Regions from separate parts of the Streptomyces sp. NPDC012827 genome, predicted to be linked through region 1. Evidence: riboswitches for the same ligand, from Rfam matches in the RefSeq annotation. Region 1 holds a riboswitch; the other holds the start of a gene.
The links. Region 1 has a riboswitch for glycine ahead of gcvT (glycine cleavage system aminomethyltransferase GcvT). Riboswitches for the same ligand answer to the same signal wherever they lie in the genome.

Region 1 (9,231 bases):
CGCGGACGATGCGGCCCACGTACGGCCAGCCGAAGAAGCCGATCACGAGCACCAGGGCGGCGATGCGGACGCCCGAGCCGTCGAGCCCGAGGAGCTCGTTGGGCAGCACCGAGACCAGGGCGATGGTGAAGAGGAGCTGCGGGAAGGCGAGCATGACGTCCATGACGCGGCTGACGGCGGCGTCGACCCAGCCGCCGAAGTAGCCGGCGACGATGCCGAGGACGGTGCCGAGGAAGACGGCGAAGAGGGCGGCGAGGCAGGCCACGAGCAGCGAGATGCGGGCGCCGTAGACGATGCGACTGAAGACGTCACGGCCGTTGACGGGCTCGACGCCGAGGAGGAACTCCGAGCTCATGCCGCCGAAGGAGCCGATCGGCGTGCCGAACAGCGGGTCGATCTGGTCCTCGTGGAACTCGTCCGGCGGGTGGCCGAGGAGGCCGACGATGACCGGGGCGAAGAGGGCGACGAGGATGAGGAAGACCACGACGAAGCCGCCGGCGAGGGCGAGTTTGTCGCGCTTGAGCCGGGTCCAGGCGATCTGCCAGGGCGAGCGGCCCTCGATCGCCTTGCCGGTGCCGGGAGTGCCGGGGGCGTCGGGCGCGCCGTCGACGGTTGCGGTCGACTCGGCCGCACTCGTCTCGTGCAGTGGTGCCGTCATCGTGGTGAGGACCCCTCTCGGCCGCCGGTAGCCGGCCCTTGCCCGCCGCGGGTAGCGGCTCGGTGGAACAACTGCTGGGCTGTGGCTCGAACGGAGCCGAACGCCCGGTGTTCCGGGGAGTCTTCAATGTGTCCGCGATCACCCGCCAGACCTGGAGGTGAATGTTTGCGCAACCGTGATGCGGTGCTGTGACTTCCGTTATCCGGACGTCGTGATCATCTGAGCGGACCAACCGGGTCCCTCTTCCGCGCAATCGGACATGTCGCCCAACTCCTGCTTCGGCGTGGTGAATTGGGGCGAACGAAGGCCCCCGGAGCGGGACTCCGGAGGCCGGCGGTCCGGGCGGGACAGGAGGGCCGTCTCAGTATCCGGACGGCGCGGGGGGCGGATATCCGTAACCGGGCACGGACGCGGAACCGCGCCCGCCGTGGGCCTCGCGGTCGTAGAAGGGCCGGGCGTTCGCCCGGAGCCAGAGTGCCACGGGGTCGTACGCGTCGGAGAGGGCGACCGTGGAGACGGGCAGGCCCTCGGGGACGGCGCCGATCGCCTGGCGCATCATCGCCCGCACCTCCTCGACGGCCGCCGCCGAGGTGTCGTACAGATCGAGCCCGATGACCAGGTAGGGCGAGCCGAGCGCGGGCTGCACCCAGCCGCGGCGCAGCGAGCGGACGGCCGGGGTGCGGTGGGCGGTGTGCGTGAGCAGGGCGTAGAACTGCGGGATCTCCACGGCGGGCTCGCCGACCCTGAGCGGCCCCGCGGGCATCCGGTCCAGGCCGGTGGCGATCCGGCGCAGATCGGCCCAGGGGATGCCGACACCGCCGCCGGGGGCGTGCGGATTCAGCCAGACGCCCCAGCGGTCGGGGTAGAGGGCGCGGGCGATCTCCCGGCCCGTGACGCGCTCGTGGGCACGGTTCCAGCCGGAGGCCGCCAGCTCCTGGGGGGAGGTGACGCAGGGGGCGTAGCCGAAGCCGTCGACCTCCATGTTCCCGTACTGCGCGTCGGGCGACCCGGCCGAACCCTGCCAGAGCAGCATCCACACCTCGCCGTCGGCGAGGGCGTGGAGCAGCCGCTCGTACGCGTCGTAGCGTCCGGGCGCCACCTGGCGCAGCATGTGCTCGACCTGCCCGGCCGCGGCGGTGCCTGACGCGCTCACCCTGGGTTCCGCCCCTCTTGTCGTACGGCTCGCTCGAATCGGTTCAGCTTAGACAGCGGGGCGCTCACCCGGCGGCACGCCGGTAGAAGGGACGCACCCGCTCCAGCATCCAGTCGCCGACGGGGTCCTGGGCCATGTCGAGGAGGATGAGGTTGACGGGCCAGGCGACCTCGACGCGGCCCAGGGCGCGCCCGAGGGCGTCCAGGGGCGCGGTGCGGTCGACGCCGTCCAGGGAGACGAGCTGCACACCGATGAAGAGGGCCGGCTCGGTGCCCTCGACGCTGGCGAGGGTGCGGCGGGCCGTGGTGACGATCCCGGTGGCCTCGAACTCGGCGGAGGCGGCGGCGAGGAAGTCGACGGGGTCGTCCTGCCAGTCGGGCTCGAAGAGGCGGACGCGGCCGCCGCTGGCGGGGCCGTCGAGCGGGGTGCGGCCGACCCGGCAGAGTTCGGCCACGGCGGGCGGGGGCAGCGGGACGCCGACGGTGCCGCCGGGGTTGACGGCGATGCCGAGCTGGGGCGGCAGGCCGCGGGCGAAGTCGCGGGCGGGGGCGACGGTGAAGGACATGTGGGGGCCGACGCAGGCGAGGAACTGCTGCTCGGAGCTGAAGACGGGCACGTAGGCCGCGCCGTCGATCTCCATGGTGGCGAGGTCCAGGTCCGTGCTGTCGGGTCCGCCGCCGTTCGGCAGGGGCACCCAGACCGGGCTGCGGCCCAGCACCTCGACGAGCCGGCCGCCTGCGGCGGGGTCGCCCAGCGAGGCGGCCAGCACCTCTTCGAGCTCATTGCCCGGCCACGTCACATCCACGGTCCTGTGTCCCCTTCTCGCGCGGTCTGCCGCCCCCGGCCCGTCCCCGGCAGCACCCTAACGCCGCCCCGCCGCCGGTGTGGCCTGAAAGAAGGGTACGAGCGCGGGGGAGCCGCGCTCAGGCCGCCTCCCGGAAGCCGATCTTCCGCAGCGCGCCCGCCGCGTCCCGGTCCAGCAGGGTGACCGAGGCGCAGCCGCGGGGCAGGGTGCCCGCCGCGGCGGCGTCGAGGAGCCGGCCGACGGCCCGGCGGTGGCGGGCGAAGGCGTAGGCCGAGACGCCACGGCCGCGCTCGCGCTGGCCGGCCCGGGCGGTCTCCGGGGCGACGTCGAGCAGGACGAGGTGGAGGGCGCGGCCGCGCCGCCGCGCCTCCCGGGCGAGCCAGCCGCGCACCCAGGACTGGGTGCCGCAGTCGTGCACGATCACGCTCTCGCCGGCGCGCAGGGCGCGGCGCAGCCCGGCGTAGTGCGCGACGCGGACCAAGGGGCGGTAGAGGGCGTACGGCAGGAGGCGCGGCATCCGGGCCTCCCAGCGTTCGCGGGCGTCCTGGGAGTCGATGCCCCGGCCGTGCGCGGTCCGTCTCATCAGGGTGGACTTGCCGCTGCCGGGCAGGCCGGAGACGACCACCAGGTCACCGGCGGCGAAGGTGAGGGCGCGGGGGCCCCGGCCGCCGCGCTCCCGCAGGTCCCGCAGGAGCCGTCCCCTGCCGTGCGAGCGGGTCCGCGCGCGGGCGCGAACGGGCACCCGCTGGGGCGGTATGCCGGTGCCGGCCGCGAACGCGCCGGTGTGCTCGATCGTCATCGCTCCCCCTGTCGGGTCTCGGGAGACCCTTCCCCACGAAGTGTAAAGAAGCGGTAATCCCAGACAAGCGATTTGCCCCGCCGACACCACATGCAATGATGTGCGCGCCAGGCGCGCTCAGCGCCGTACAACCGCATACCGGCCGCTCGAATCCGCGCGGGAGAGTTCCGGACCGCCGAGCGCGTCCGGGCGCCGAAGGAGCAAGACCCTCCCTTGAATCTCTCAGGCCCCGTACCGCGTGGATGAGGCAGATCTGAAAAGCGGGACGCCCGGTGCGTCCCCACCCAAGGTGCAAGCCGAGGATGCCCTCGGTGAACCTCTCAGGTTCCATGACAGATGGGGAGGACGTCCTCGCCCGTCATGTGTTTTCGTCACCGATCACGCCCTTGGGACCCTGGAGCCACCCCATGAGCACTGCCCCCCGCCTCACCGCCCTCGACGCGCTCCATCGTTCGCTGGGCGCGACCATGACCGACTTCGCCGGCTGGGACATGCCGCTGCGGTACGGCAGCGAGCGCGACGAGCACACCGCCGTGCGCACCCGGGCCGGCCTCTTCGACCTCTCCCACATGGGCGAGATCACCGTCACCGGCCCGCAGGCCGTGGACCTGCTGGATCACGCCCTGGTCGGCAACATCTCCACCGTGGGCAACGGCCGCGCCCGCTACACCATGATCTGCCAGGAGGACGGCGGCATCCTGGACGACCTGATCGTCTACCGCCTCGGCGAGACCGAGTACATGGTCGTGGCGAACGCCTCCAACGCGCAGGTGGTCCTGGACGCCCTGGTCGCCCGCGCGGAGGGCTTCGACGCGGAGGTCCGCGACGACCGCGACGCGTACGCGCTGATCGCCGTGCAGGGCCCGGAGTCCCCCGGCATCCTCGGGCAGGTCACCGACGCCGACCTGGACGGCCTGAAGTACTACGCGGGCCTGCCCGGCACGGTCGCCGGGGTGCCCGCCCTGATCGCCCGCACCGGCTACACCGGCGAGGACGGCTTCGAGCTGTTCCTGAAGCCCGAGCACGCGGAGGGCGTCTGGAAGGCGCTGACCGAGGCCGGCGCCGGCGTGGGCCTGATCCCCTGCGGCCTGTCCTGCCGTGACACGCTCCGCCTGGAGGCGGGCATGCCGCTCTACGGTCACGAGCTGACCACCTCCCTCACCCCCTTCGACGCCGGCCTCGGCCGGGTCGTGAAGTTCGAGAAGCCGGGCGACTTCGTCGGCCGCAAGGCCCTGGAGGCCGCCGCCGAGCGCGCCGAGACCGCCCCGCCGCGCAAGCTCGTGGGCCTGGTCGCCGAGGGCCGCCGCGTCCCGCGCGCCGGGATGTCCGTGGTCGCTAACGGCGAGGTGATCGGCGAGGTCACCTCCGGCGCCCCGTCGCCGACCCTCGGAAAGCCGATCGCCATGGCGTACGTGGACGCGGCGCACGCCGCCCCCGGCACCGAGGGTGTAGGGGTGGACATCCGCGGCACCCACGAGCCGTACCAGGTGGTCGCGCTGCCGTTCTACAAGCGTCAGAAGTGACGGATTCGTCTCACACCACGTCCCACCACGCAAGACCCGCGTACATCCGCACTCCCCCGATCCAGGAGAATCAGGTCATGAGCAACCCCCAGCAGCTGCGTTACACCAAGGAGCACGAGTGGCTGTCGGACGCCGTGGACGGCGTCGCGACCGTCGGCATCACGGAGTTCGCGGCCAACGCGCTCGGCGATGTCGTCTACGCCGATCTCCCGGCGGCCGGCACCACCGTCACCGCGGGCGAGACCTGCGGTGAGCTGGAGTCGACGAAGTCCGTGAGCGACCTGTACTCCCCGGTGACGGGTGAGGTCGTGGAGTCCAACCAGGACGTGGTGGACGACCCGTCCCTGGTGAACTCGGCTCCGTTCGAGGGTGGCTGGTTGTTCAAGGTGCGCGTCGCGGAGACGCCGGACGATCTGCTCTCCGCCGACGAGTACGCCGAGTTCTCCGCCGGCTGAGACCGGGCCCGAGACCCCAGGGATCGAAACATGTCGCTTCTGAACACTCCCCTCCACGAGCTGGACCCGGACGTCGCCGCCGCCGTCGACGCCGAGCTCCGCCGCCAGCAGTCCACCCTCGAGATGATCGCCTCGGAGAACTTCGCTCCGGTCGCCGTCATGGAGGCGCAGGGCTCCGTCCTCACCAACAAGTACGCCGAGGGCTACCCCGGGCGCCGCTACTACGGCGGCTGCGAGCACGTCGACGTGGCCGAGCAGATCGCGATCGACCGGATCAAGGACCTGTTCGGCGCCGAGTACGCCAACGTGCAGCCCCACTCCGGTGCCTCCGCCAACCAGGCCGCGCTCTTCGCGATCGCCCAGCCCGGCGACACGATCCTGGGCCTGGACCTGGCGCACGGCGGCCACCTCACCCACGGCATGCGCCTGAACTTCTCCGGCAAGCAGTTCAACGTGGTCGCGTACCACGTGGACGACGCCGGCCTGGTCGACATGGCCGAGGTCGAGCGGCTCGCCAAGGAGCACCGCCCCAAGGTGATCATCGCGGGCTGGTCGGCCTACCCGCGCCAGCTGGACTTCGCGGAGTTCCGCCGGATCGCCGACGAGGTCGGCGCGTACCTGTGGGTCGACATGGCGCACTTCGCGGGCCTGGTCGCCGCGGGTCTGCACCCGAACCCGGTCGAGTACGCGGACGTGGTGACCTCCACCACCCACAAGACGCTCGGCGGCCCGCGCGGCGGCGTCATCCTGGCGAAGAAGGAGTTCGCGAAGAAGCTGAACTCCTCCGTCTTCCCCGGCTTCCAGGGCGGCCCGCTGGAGCACGTGATCGCGGCCAAGGCCGTCTCCTTCAAGGTCGCGGCCTCGGAGGAGTTCAAGGAGCGCCAGGAGCGCACCCTGGAGGGTGCCCGGATCATCGCCGAGCGCCTGGTCCAGGACGACGTCAGGGAGCACGGCGTGTCCGTGCTGTCCGGCGGCACCGACGTGCACCTGCTCCTGGTCGACCTGCGGGACAGCGAGCTGGACGGCCAGCAGGCCGAGGACCGCCTCCACGAGGTCGGCATCACGGTCAACCGCAACGCCGTCCCGAACGACCCGCGGCCCCCGATGGTCACCTCGGGTCTGCGGATCGGCACCCCGGCCCTCGCCACCCGCGGTTTCCGGGCCGAGGACTTCCGCGAGGTCGCCGACGTCATCGCCGAGACGCTGAAGCCCGGCTTCGACGCCGAGGCGCTGAAGGCCAGGGTCACGGCGCTCGCCGACAAGCACCCGCTGTACCCCGGCCTGAAGTAATTTCGTACGCTTTTGTTCCGCGGTCCGTCCGTGACCGTTCGTACGAACCCCCGGGGCACCGCGCACACTGGACAGTGGGCGCGGTGCCCCACCCCACGTTTTCCGCGCTTTTCTGCTCCACCCCGGCAGACAACGGCGTCTACCAGCCCCCACAAGGAGTCTCCCCGTGGCCATCTCGGTCTTCGACCTGTTCTCGATCGGCATCGGCCCGTCCAGCTCCCACACGGTGGGACCCATGCGCGCCGCCCGGATGTTCGCCCGCCGGCTGAAGAACGAGGGCCTGCTCGCCGGCACCGCCGCCATACGGGCCGAGCTGTACGGCTCCCTGGGCGCGACCGGCCACGGCCACGGCACCCCGAAGGCCGTCCTGCTCGGCCTGGAGGGCCACTCCCCCCGCACGGTGGACGTGGAGAGCGCCGACGCCGAGTTCGAGCGGATCAAGGCGAGCGGGCGGATCAACCTGCTCGGGGCCCACGAGATCCCCTTCTCCTTCGACGACGACCTGATCCTGCACCGCCGCAAGGCGCTGCCGTACCACGCCAACGGCATGACGGTCTTCGCGTACGACGACGAGGGCGCGCTCGTCCTGGAGAAGACCTACTACTCCGTCGGCGGCGGCTTCGTCGTGGACGAGGACGCCGTCGCGGGCGAGAACCCGATCGTGCCGGACGACACCGTCCTGAAGTACCCCTTCCGCACCGGTGACGAGCTGCTGCGCCTCACCAAGGAGACCGGCCTGTCGATCTCCGCCCTGATGCTGGAGAACGAGAAGGCCTGGCGGACCGAGGAGGAGATCCGCGCGGGCCTCCTGGAGATCTGGCGGGTCATGCAGGCCTGCGTCTCGCGCGGCATGTCCCGCGAGGGCATCCTGCCCGGCGGTCTGAAGGTCCGCCGCCGGGCCGCGAACTCGGCCCGCAAGCTGCGCTCCGAGGGCGACCCGGCCGCGCACGCCATGGAGTGGATCACCCTCTACGCCATGGCCGTGAACGAGGAGAACGCGGCGGGCGGCCGGGTGGTGACCGCCCCGACGAACGGCGCGGCCGGCATCATCCCCGCCGTCCTGCACTACTACATGAACTTCGTCCCGGGCGCCGACGAGGACGGCGTGGTCCGCTTCCTCCTCGCGGCGGGCGCGGTCGGCATGCTGTTCAAGGAGAACGCCTCGATCTCCGGCGCCGAGGTCGGCTGCCAGGGCGAGGTCGGCTCGGCCTGCTCCATGGCCGCCGGCGCCCTCGCCGAGGTCCTCGGCGGCTCCCCCGAGCAGGTGGAGAACGCGGCCGAGATCGGCATGGAGCACAACCTGGGCCTGACCTGCGACCCGGTCGGCGGCCTGGTGCAGATCCCCTGCATCGAGCGCAACGGCATGGCGGCGGTCAAGGCCGTCACGGCCGCGAAGATGGCCATGCGCGGCGACGGCAACCACCTGGTCTCCCTCGACAAGGTCATCAAGACCATGAAGGAGACCGGCGCGGACATGAGCGTCAAGTACAAGGAGACGGCCCGCGGCGGGCTCGCGGTCAACATCATCGAGTGCTGAGCGGTCCGGTCGCCCCCTGAGGCCCGGTGCCCCGGGCCTCAGGGGGCGAGCCAGTGCGGGTCCGGCACGACCGTCAGGAGCGCCGAGATCACCATGACGGCCCCCAGGACCCTCAGCTCGGTACGGGCGGGGGGCTGGGCGTCGCCGCCGGTCAGGAGCCGTGAGCGGGCGGCGAGGGCCATCAGGCTCGCCCCGGCGAACAGCAGCAGCTTCACGACCAGGACGCGGCCGTAGGCGCTGGCGAGCACGGCGTCGGGCGGCAGTCTGCGCAGCGTGGAGACGGTGCCGGTGACGGCGAGCGCCCCGTAGACGCAGGCGGCCATCCGGGCGTACCGGAGCAGCACCTCGCGCCCGCCCGCGCGCAGCCGCAGGGTGCGCAGCACGTGCAGGAGCGTGCCGCACCAGAGCGAGGCGGCGGTGAGGTGGACGAGGGTGAGCGCGGTGCCGACGCCGAAGCCGGGGGTCTCGGGGTGGGCGCGCAGGGCCTCGGCCCCGATGGCGACGGCCAGGGGCAGCACGGCCAGCGCGGGTCTGCGGGAGGCGGCGCACAGGGCCGCGAGGGTGAAGGCGTTGGCCGTGACGAGGAGCAGGCGGCCCTCCCGGAGCCCGTACACGACGGGGAGGCTCAGCCCGCTGACGGCGGCGAGGAGCAGCAGGAGGGCGGCGGAGGCGGCCGCCGCGAGGAGGGCGGCGGGGACGGACCAGCGGCGGGGCAGGGGGCCCGCCGCGCCGGCGAGACGGGTGCCGGCGAGCTCGCCGACGTGGACGGCGAGGCCGGTCAGGACGAGCAGGCGGAGCAGCGTGGTGGTGCCGGCCGCGGGTATGCGGAGTTCGCCGGTTCCGGTCTGGGCCAGGCCCGCGCCGAGGAGGGCGACGGCCAGGACGGCCGCGGCGGCGAGGACCGCCGCGGTCAGACGGCTCGGCGTACCGAAAGGTCCGGGAAGCGTCACCGGACGATCGTCACCGAGCCCCGGACGGGCGGCAACTCAGGTGGGTGCCGCCCGTCGGGGC
Region 2 (9,231 bases), on a different contig from region 1:
ATGTTCACTTCCAGGTTGAACATTCCGAGTTCCGTCTGGAAATCGGGGCTCGCGATCTTCTGGAGAACGGGTCCGTTGAGCATGCGGGGCAGCCCGTCGGCGCCCGCGAGATTGAGTTCGATCTCCAGTCCCATGAGATTTCTCGGACGGTCGAACCTCTTCTCCGCCAGCAGTCTCGCGAGTCCCGCGAGACACTGCTGGAGTTTCGTGCGGTACCGCTGCCGGTCGGACGGGGCGAACCCGTCCGCCACGACTTTCTCCCCCATCTAAGGGTCCCTCCCGCCCTGGGCGGCCGCCACGACGGCCGCGTGTCACGGACGATTGTGCCCATCCCGCTGATCCACAACCCCTGCGCGCGAAGCCGTCGGCGGTTAGGCTGCACCGGGCACTCCACCGGCACGGTCCGAGGACACTCCGCGACGTCATATACCAATGTCATATTGACTTACCGAGTGGGGTCGTCATTCAGCCGTCCGCCACTGCGGGGAATGCGCAGGCGGCGGTCCCGTCGATGTCACTATTCCGTTTCAAGTGCCTCGTAATACGGCTTGTTGACGTCTTGTCAGGAATAACGGGGCCGTCTAGCGGAAACACTGTGTGAACACGTGTCGTATAAACTCCGCGGACGAGGCAGAGTGTTGGCGCCCGGCCATGGCCGCACGGCCCCTCTCTGGCCCCGCTCGCCGACAGCGCCGTCGTGTACCTGCCCACGCGTCACCGTGTCTCCTGAGTGAGAGGCGACCCACCATGCTCCGACGTTCCCCGGCCCCCGCGCCGGCCCTCCGCAGTGTCCTCGCGGCGCTCGGCTCCCCCACCGCGGTGAGCGAGACCCGAACTCCCGCACTGCGGGCCGCACAGGGGCCGCTGAGCCCCGAACTCCCGCTGCCCGTGCACGTCCTCGGCGTCACCGGCGTCCCCGGGGCCGCCCCCGGAGCACCCTCCGCGGTGACACCCCGCACCCGGCTCGTCGGCTGGCGCTTCCTCATCCGGAGCGGAGACCGGGCGATCGCCGCCGGGGACACCATGCTCACACCGGACGGCTGGTCCTTCTCGCACTTCTTCGAAGGGCCCTACGTCCTCTCGACGGAGCGGGCCCTGGCCCAGGCCGAGGCGCTGCCCACGCTGTACCAGCCCCGGCTGCTCTCCATCCCGGAGCTCTACATGCTGACGCTCTGGCTGCACGCCGAACCGGACGAGGAGGGCACCCCGGCGGCGCCGGCGGCGGCCGACCTCCTGGTGCCGCTGGCCCCGGCGCCACCCGGGATCGCGGCCCACCGCCCGTACCGGATCGCCGACCTCCTGCCCGTGCTGACGACCCGCCTCGCGTCGCCGCCGCCCCTCGCGGGCTCGGCGGCGCCCGCCTGATCCCCCCTCGCCGCACCCCGACACCGCCCCGTGGTCCGGCCGGACCACGGGGCGCACCGCTGCCCGGGACCGGGCACCGTATCCCGCCGAACACCGCGCCCGAACACCCCTCCCGTACGGACTAGCCCGCTCGGGCCATCCCGAACCACCCGAAGGGACGGGGGGGTTGCCCTGAACCGCCCCTGCGGGTGACGCGTCTTCCCGGGAGAGGACGAGCTGACCCGAAATCCCTGCGGAAGGCCGTCCGTGAGGCAAGACTGGGACCATCGAACCGACCGACGGGGGCGGCCATGAGCGCGAGCCGCAGGACATCCACCACGACGCAGCGAAAGAACCCACCCATGTGCCAGCACCAGCCTGCCTGTCCCACCGCCGACTCCCCCGACCGGGAGGCGGCCCGCCTGATGGCACACCACCCGGAGCAGGGCTGGAGCCTGCTGTGCAACGGCGTCCTCCTCTTCGAGGACACCGGTGAACTGCTGCCGGACGGCCAGATCATCGCACCGCACCGGCCGCTGACGACGGGCCGGGTCACGACCGCCGCCTGACCGCGGCGGAAACGGCCGAGGGCCGGCCCGGAGAGTTCTCCGGGCCGGCCCTCGGCCGTGCGAGCCGCGCGGCTCAGTGGTCGTACTCGTCCAGCGGCGGGCAGGAGCAGACCAGGTTCCGGTCGCCGAAGGCGCCGTCGATCCGGCGCACCGGCGGCCAGTACTTGTCCGCGGCCGAGACGCCGGCCGGGAAGACGGCCTCGTCGCGGGTGTACGGGTGGGACCACTCGCCACCCAGCGCGGCGGCGGTGTGCGGGGCGTTGCGCAGCGGGTTGTCGTCCGCCGGCCACACGCCGGAGGCGACCTTCTCGATCTCGGCCCGGATCGCGATCATCGTGTCGCAGAAACGGTCGAGCTCGGCCAGGTCCTCGGACTCGGTGGGCTCGATCATCAGCGTGCCGGCGACCGGGAAGGACATGGTCGGCGCGTGGAAGCCGTAGTCGATCAGGCGCTTGGCGATGTCGTCGACGCTGACCCCGGTCGCCTTGGAGAGCGGGCGCAGGTCCACGATGCACTCGTGGGCGACCAGTCCGGCCGGACCGGTGTAGAGCACCGGGTAGTGCGGCTCCAGGCGCTTGGCGATGTAGTTCGCCGCGAGGACGGCGACCTGCGTGGCGCGCTTGAGGCCCTCGCCGCCCATGAGGCGGACGTACGACCAGGAGATCGGCAGGATGCCGGCGGAACCCCACGGCGCGGCCGAGATGGGCCCGACGCCGGTCTCGGGGCCCGCGGTGGGCTGGAGCGGGTGGTTGGGCAGGTACGGGGCGAGGTGCTCGCGCACCGCGACCGGGCCGACGCCGGGGCCGCCGCCGCCGTGCGGGATGCAGAAGGTCTTGTGCAGGTTCAGGTGCGAGACGTCGCCGCCGAACTTGCCCGGCTTGGCGAGGCCGACCAGCGCGTTGAGGTTGGCGCCGTCGACGTACACCTGGCCGCCGGCCTCGTGCACCTCGGCGCAGATGTCCGCGACGTGCTCCTCGAAGACGCCGTGCGTCGACGGGTAGGTGATCATCAGGACAGACAGCTCGTCGCGGTACTGCGCGATCTTGGCGCGCAGGTCCTCGACGTCGACCTCGCCGTCGTCGGCGGTCCTGACGACGACGACCTTCATGCCGGCCATCACGGCGGAGGCGGCGTTGGTGCCGTGCGCGGAGGAGGGGATGAGGCAGACCGTGCGCTGCTCGTCGCCGTTGGCGCGGTGGTAGGCGCGGACCGCGAGGAGACCCGCGAGCTCGCCCTGCGAGCCGGCGTTCGGCTGGAGGGAGACCTTGTCGTAGCCGGTGACCTCGGCGAGGCGCTCCTCCAGCTCGGTGATGAGCGTGAGGTAGCCCTGCGCCTGCTCGACCGGGGCGAAGGGGTGGATCTGGCCGAACTCGGGCCAGGTCACCGACTCCATCTCGGTCGTCGCGTTGAGCTTCATGGTGCAGGACCCCAGCGGGATCATGCCGCGGTCGAGCGCGTAATCGCGGTCGGCCAGCCTGCGCAGGTAGCGCAGCATCGAGGTCTCGGAGCGGTGCGCGTGGAAGACCGGGTGGGTCAGGTACGCGTCGGAGCGCAGCGCGTCGGCGGGCAGCGCGTTCTCGGTGACCGCGTCGAGCGCCTCGACGTCGGCGGTGACGCCGAAGGCGCCCCACACGGCGGCGAGCTGGGCGCGGGTGGTGGTCTCGTCGCAGGACATCGACACGCGGTCGGCGTCGACGCGGTACAGGTTGACACCGGCCTCGCGGGCGGCGGCCACGACCGCGTCGGCGCGGCCCGGGACGCGGGCGGTCAGGGTGTCGAAGAAGGCGCCCTGGACGAGCTCCACGCCTCCGGCGCGCAGACCGGCGGCGAGGATCGCGGCGTACCGGTGGGTGCGCTCGGCGATCTGCTTGAGACCGTCCGGACCGTGGTAGACGGCGTACATGCCGGCCATGACGGCGAGCAGGACCTGGGCGGTGCAGATGTTGCTGGTGGCCTTCTCGCGGCGGATGTGCTGCTCGCGGGTCTGCAGGGCCAGGCGGTAGGCGCGGTTGCCGTCGGCGTCGACGGAGACGCCGACGAGACGGCCGGGAAGGGAGCGGGCGTGCTTGTCCTGGACGGCCATGTAGCCGGCGTGCGGGCCGCCGAAGCCCATCGGCACGCCGAAGCGCTGGGTGGTGCCGACGGCGATGTCGGCGCCGAGGGAGCCGGGCGAGGCGAGCAGCGTGAGGGCGAGCAGGTCGGCGGCGACGGTGACGATCGCGCCGAGCTCGTGGGCCTGGTCGATGACCGGCTTGATGTCCCGCACGGCACCGGAGGCGCCCGGGTACTGCAGCAGCACGCCGAAGACGCCGCGCTCGGCGATCTCGGCCGGGATGCCGGCGGACAGGTCGGTGACGACGACCTCGACCCCGGTCGGTTCGGCCCGCGTCCGGATGACCGCGATGGTCTGCGGCAGGGCGTCGGCGTCGACGACGAAGACGCCGTTCTTGACCTTGCCGACGCGCCGCGAGAGCGCCATGGCCTCGGCGGCGGCGGTGCTCTCGTCGAGGAGGGAGGCGCCCGAGGTGGGCAGACCGGTCAGGTCGGCGACCATGGTCTGGAAGTTCAGCAGGGCCTCCAGGCGGCCCTGGGAGATCTCCGGCTGGTACGGGGTGTACGCCGTGTACCAGGCGGGGTTCTCCATCACGTTCCGCAGGATCACCGGCGGGGTGAAGGTCCCGTAGTAGCCGAGACCGATCATCGGGGCGAGGACCTGGTTGCGGTCGGCGAGGTCGCGCAGCTCGGCGAGGACCTCGGCCTCCGTCCGGGCACCGGGCAGCCCCAGTGCCTCGGCGTTCTTGATCACGTCCGGCACCGCGGCGGCGGTGAGCTCGTCCAGCGAGCCGTACCCGACCTGGGCGAGCATCTTGGCGCGCGCCTCGGCGTCGGGGCCGATGTGCCGCTGCTCGAAGGGAATGCCCTGCTCGAGCTCGGAGAGCGGGATGCGGTTGGCGGTCATGTGCGGGGGCCTCCTGGTCGTCACGACCTGCGAGGGGCACCACGGCGCGGGTGCCCGGACGGCCTCCCCCTCTGTCATCTCAACCTGAGAGCTTCACCGGCACGCCACGGGGGCACGCCGGCTTTCACCGTCGGTGAGAGCGGATGCCGTCGGACTCCCGCTCTGCTTTCCAGAGTGACCTCGTCCGCGCGGTACAGGGGCCTGAGAGATTCCGGGGAGGATTTGCTCCTTCGGCGCCACCGGAAAGTTTTCTCCGGGGGACTCTCCCGCACGGGGTCGACAGCCACAGCCAGCCTACCAGCGCGGTTGTGCCGCCCATCGCTCAAGTGGCCGACATCTCGGATGTGCACTTTCGTAGGGGTGTGGAGCAGTTGCGACCAGTTGGAGGGACCGTGCAGACCGACATCGATCCGCGCAGCCTGATCGGCCGCAAGGCGTACGACCGGAACGGACACAGAATCGGGACGGTGGACGAGGTGTACCTGGACGACGCGACCGGCGTCCCGGAGTGGGCCGCCGTCCGCACGGGCCTCTTCAGCCGGGACGCCTTCGTCCCCCTGGCGCCGAGCGAACTGGTCGACGACGGGCTCCACGTCCCGTACGAGCGGTCGCTGATCAAGGACGCCCCCGACTTCGGCGTCGGCCGGCACCTCTCCCCCGAGCAGGAGCTCCAGCTCTACCGTCACTACAGCCTCGCCCTGCCGCCCCCGCCCGGCGACGCCCCGGACACGGACTTCGGGCGCCTGGCGGGCCAGGACGGCCCCTGAGAACCCGCGCACCGCGTCAGGCCGCCGGGCGTACGGGTTCGGGGGCTCGGCGACGCGTCAGGCCGCCGCTCCGCCACCCGCCGCCTCCACGCGCTCCGGTCCACCGGTCCCGCGCACCAGCGGGAGCGGCTCGGACGGCTCCAGATCCGGATCGTCCACGGCGAAGGTCCGCACCCGCCCCGGCGCGGACCAGGGCTCCTCGAAGCGGACGGTGACGCGCCCGACCCCGCTGCCCTGGACCCAGCCCGCCCCGTGCACGGCGTGCCGTACGTCCTGCCCCGGGGACCAGCGCCGCTCCTCGGCCGGAGCGGCCTGCCCGGGGCCGCCCGGCGGCGAGGCGGCCGGCTGGGCCGCGGCGGCCTCGGCCTCCCCGGTGTCCCGCCCGCCGACCGTGGCCTGTGCCGCCTCCGCGAACTGGGCGAAGAGATCCTCCTGCGTGTAGTCGGCGAGACCGCTGACCCCCACCCCCAGAAGCCGCACCCCGCCCGTGGTGTCCACCGCCTCCAGGAGCCGGGCGGCCGCCTCCCGCACCACCACCGGGTCGTCGGTGGGCCCGCGCAGCGTCTCGGAGCGGGTCAGCGTCGAGAAGTCGTAGCGCCGCACCTTGAGCACGATGGTCCGCCCCGAGTGCCCCGAGGCGCGCAGCCGCCCCACGCACCGCTCGGCGAGCCGCTCCACCTCCGTACGGATCCGCACCCGGTCGTGCAGGTCCACGTCGAAGGTGTCCTCGACCGACACCGACTTCGCGTCCCGCTCGGCCACCACGGGCCGGTCGTCGTACCCCTGGGCCATCCGGTACAGCGAGGCTCCGTGCGCCTTCCCCAGGAGCCGTACGAGCTCGTCCTCACCGGCCTCCGCCAGGTCTCCGACCGTGGTCATCCCGGCTCGTCGCAGATGCTCCCCGGTGGCCGGACCGACGCCGGGCAGGATCCGTACCGAGCGGGGCCCGAGGAGCTCCCGCTCGGTACCCGGCTCGATGAGGACGAGCCCGTCCGGCTTGGCCTCCTCCGAGGCGATCTTGGCGATCATCTTGGATCCGGCGAGCCCGACGGAACCGGTCAGGCCGGTGGTGGCCAGGATGTCGGCCCGCAGCCGCTCCCCGGCGGCCCGCGCGCTCGCGCTGTCGTCGGCCACTCCCCCGGCCTCCAGGTCGACGAAGGCCTCGTCCAGGCTCAGCGGCTCCACGAGCGGCGACAGCCGCCCGAGCAGCTCCATCACCTGCTCGCTGATCGACCGGTAGAAGGCGAAGCGCGCCACCAGATAGGCGGCGTTCGGCGCGAGCCGCCGCGCCTGCCCCATCGGCATGGCGGAGTGCACCCCGAAGCGCCGCGCCTCGTAGGAGGCGGTGGCCACCACGCCACGCGGCCCGAGACCGCCGACGATCACCGGTTTTCCGCGCAGGCTTGGCTTCGCCGCCTGTTCGGCGGCGGCGAAGAACGCATCCATGTCCAGATGCAGGATCGTCGGCGCGGCTCTCACGCCTCCGATGCTGCCCCATGCCACTGACATCGGCCCCACCGACAGGAGACCGGCCGGACCCGGTGCCGCCGTGCCGCGGGCTCAGACGGCCCGGTCGCGCCGCCGGCGGGCCAGCTCGTCGCCCGGATTGTGCCCGATCAGCGTCTCACCGGTGTCGACCCGCTCACCGTGCAGCTGCGAGAGGGCCGCCTCCACCTCGCGCCAGACGACGCCCACGGCGATGCCGAAGACGCCCTGACCGCCCTGGAGGAGGCTCACCACCTCGTCGGGCGAGGAGCACTCGTACACGGTGGCACCGTCGCTCATGAGCGTCATGCGCTCGAGGTCCCGAAAGCCCCGCGCCCGCAGGTGCTGGACGGCGGCCCGGATGTTCTGCAGGGCCACGCCCGTGTCGAGAAAACGCTTGACGATCTTCAGGACGACGACGTCGCGGAAGCTGTACAGCCGCTGTGTCCCCGACCCGTAGGCGGGCCGCACGCTCGGCTCCACGAGCCCGGTGCGCGCCCAGTAGTCCAGTTGGCGGTAGGTGATGCCGGCCGCCGCACAGGCCGTCGGACCGCGGTAGCCCACGGCGTCGTCCGCCAGGCCCTCACCCGCGTCCGTGCCGAAGTCGCCCACCCTGTCGTGAAGCGGATACGGCCCGCTCTCTCCGGACACGCGTCCGAGGGAGCTCCCTGCCGTACCGTCCGCGCTGCTCATCACGCCGACCCTCCGTCCTTGACCTGCCCACACGAAGGTAGGCAGTCACTTGGGGTGCGTCAACGATCGCCACACTCGGCACGCCGAGTGATAATCACCCTGAGGGTGGTTTCCCGTGTCCCTCTCCGGGGAAAGGCTACTCGAATGCTCTGACAGCGCCCCGCGAACGGCTCCCGGCCGTCGGTCACTGGCTCCCGAAGTCCTCCGGTGAGATCTGGTCGAGGAACTCGCGGAACTTCTCCACCTCGTCCTCCTGCTCGTCCGGGATCGCGATGCCGGCGTCGTCCAGGACACCGTCACTGCCGAAGATCGGCGTACCCATCCGCAGCGCCAGCGCTATCGCGTCCGACGGCCGGGCACTCACCTCCACGCCGCTGGCGAAGACCAGCTCGGCATAGAAGACCCCGTCCCTCAGATCGGTGATGCGGACCTGCGTCAGCTCCTGGCCGACGGCTTCCAGCACGTCCTTGAACAGGTCGTGCGTCAGCGGCCTCGGCGGCGCCATGCCCTGCTGGGCGAAGGCGATGGCCGTCGCCTCCCCCGGTCCGATCCAGATGGGGAGGTAGCGATCGCCTCCCACTTCGCGCAGGAGCACGATCGGCTGGTTCGAGGGCATTTCGACCCGGACACCCACAACGTCGAGCTCGTTCACACAGCAACCCTAGGACGTGCCCGACCGGTTTGGATAGTCGGGCCCGGACAAGATCACGGCAGGCGGACCCCGAGCGCGGTCTGGACCAGTGCCGCGTGGAGCCGTACGGAGAGGGTCGCGAGCTCTTTCGCGGTGGCCTCCGCATGGGCTCTGGTCTGCGGATTCCGGTGCCGGCGCAGCGGCGCGACCACCTGCTCCACCAGCCCCGCCTCGCGGTCCGCGGCCGCCTTGACACCACGCAGGTGGCGGGGTTCGAGACCGAACCTCCCGAGGTCCGCGACGAGCCGTGCCACGGTCACGGTCCCGGCGTCGTAGCCGCCGCCCGTCGTCTCCGCGATCAGACCGTAGGACTCCCATTCGGCGAGTTCGCTCTCGCCGACCCCGGTGGCGGCCAGCAGCTCGGCCCTGCCGATCCGCGCGGCCGTCGGCCGCTCCTGGTCGGCCGGGTCGTCGTCGGCCGCCGGGTCGCGGCGGCCGGGCACCGGCAGCGCGATCCGCTCGCCCCGGGCCAGGGCGTCGAGATGCTCGCGGATCACCTTCAGCGGAAGGTAGTGGTCCCGCTGCATCCGCAGGATCCGAGCGAGCCGCTCGACGTCCTGCGGGCTGAACTTCCGGTACCCGGAGGCCGTGCGCCGGGGCTCGACCAGGCCTTCGGCCTCCAGGAACCGGATCTTGGAGATCGTCACTTCGGGAAACTCGTCGCGCAGCTGGTTGAGCACCGTACCGATGCTGACCAGCCGGTCGCCCGCGCCGGCGGCGCCG

Region 2: another riboswitch for glycine. It lies ahead of gcvP (aminomethyl-transferring glycine dehydrogenase); the one in region 1 lies ahead of gcvT (glycine cleavage system aminomethyltransferase GcvT).

What each region holds. Positions count from the first base shown of each region.
Region 1 covers NZ_JBIBBY010000001.1:260,957-270,187, forward strand. Annotated here, with positions in the region: gene ACFY60_RS01150 (ABC transporter permease) at 1-658, opposite strand, end outside; gene ACFY60_RS01155 (enhanced serine sensitivity protein SseB C-terminal domain-containing protein) at 1,020-1,811, opposite strand; gene ACFY60_RS01160 (enhanced serine sensitivity protein SseB) at 1,876-2,616, opposite strand; gene ACFY60_RS01165 (AAA family ATPase) at 2,735-3,415, opposite strand; glycine riboswitch at 3,563-3,662, shown strand; gene gcvT (glycine cleavage system aminomethyltransferase GcvT) at 3,823-4,938, shown strand; gene gcvH (glycine cleavage system protein GcvH) at 5,016-5,393, shown strand; gene glyA (serine hydroxymethyltransferase) at 5,424-6,683, shown strand; gene ACFY60_RS01185 (L-serine ammonia-lyase) at 6,850-8,220, shown strand; gene ACFY60_RS01190 (CopD family protein) at 8,259-9,170, opposite strand.
Region 2 covers NZ_JBIBBY010000006.1:457,542-466,772, forward strand. Annotated here, with positions in the region: gene ACFY60_RS16720 (glutamate--cysteine ligase) at 1-266, opposite strand, end outside; gene ACFY60_RS16725 (hypothetical protein) at 748-1,365, shown strand; gene ACFY60_RS16730 (DUF5999 family protein) at 1,707-1,913, shown strand; gene gcvP (aminomethyl-transferring glycine dehydrogenase) at 1,987-4,872, opposite strand; glycine riboswitch at 5,052-5,151, opposite strand; gene ACFY60_RS16740 (PRC-barrel domain-containing protein) at 5,265-5,639, shown strand; gene ACFY60_RS16745 (DNA polymerase IV) at 5,697-7,118, opposite strand; gene ACFY60_RS16750 (MerR family transcriptional regulator) at 7,200-7,817, opposite strand; gene ACFY60_RS16755 (bifunctional nuclease family protein) at 8,002-8,469, opposite strand; gene ACFY60_RS16760 (MerR family transcriptional regulator) at 8,523-9,231, opposite strand, start outside.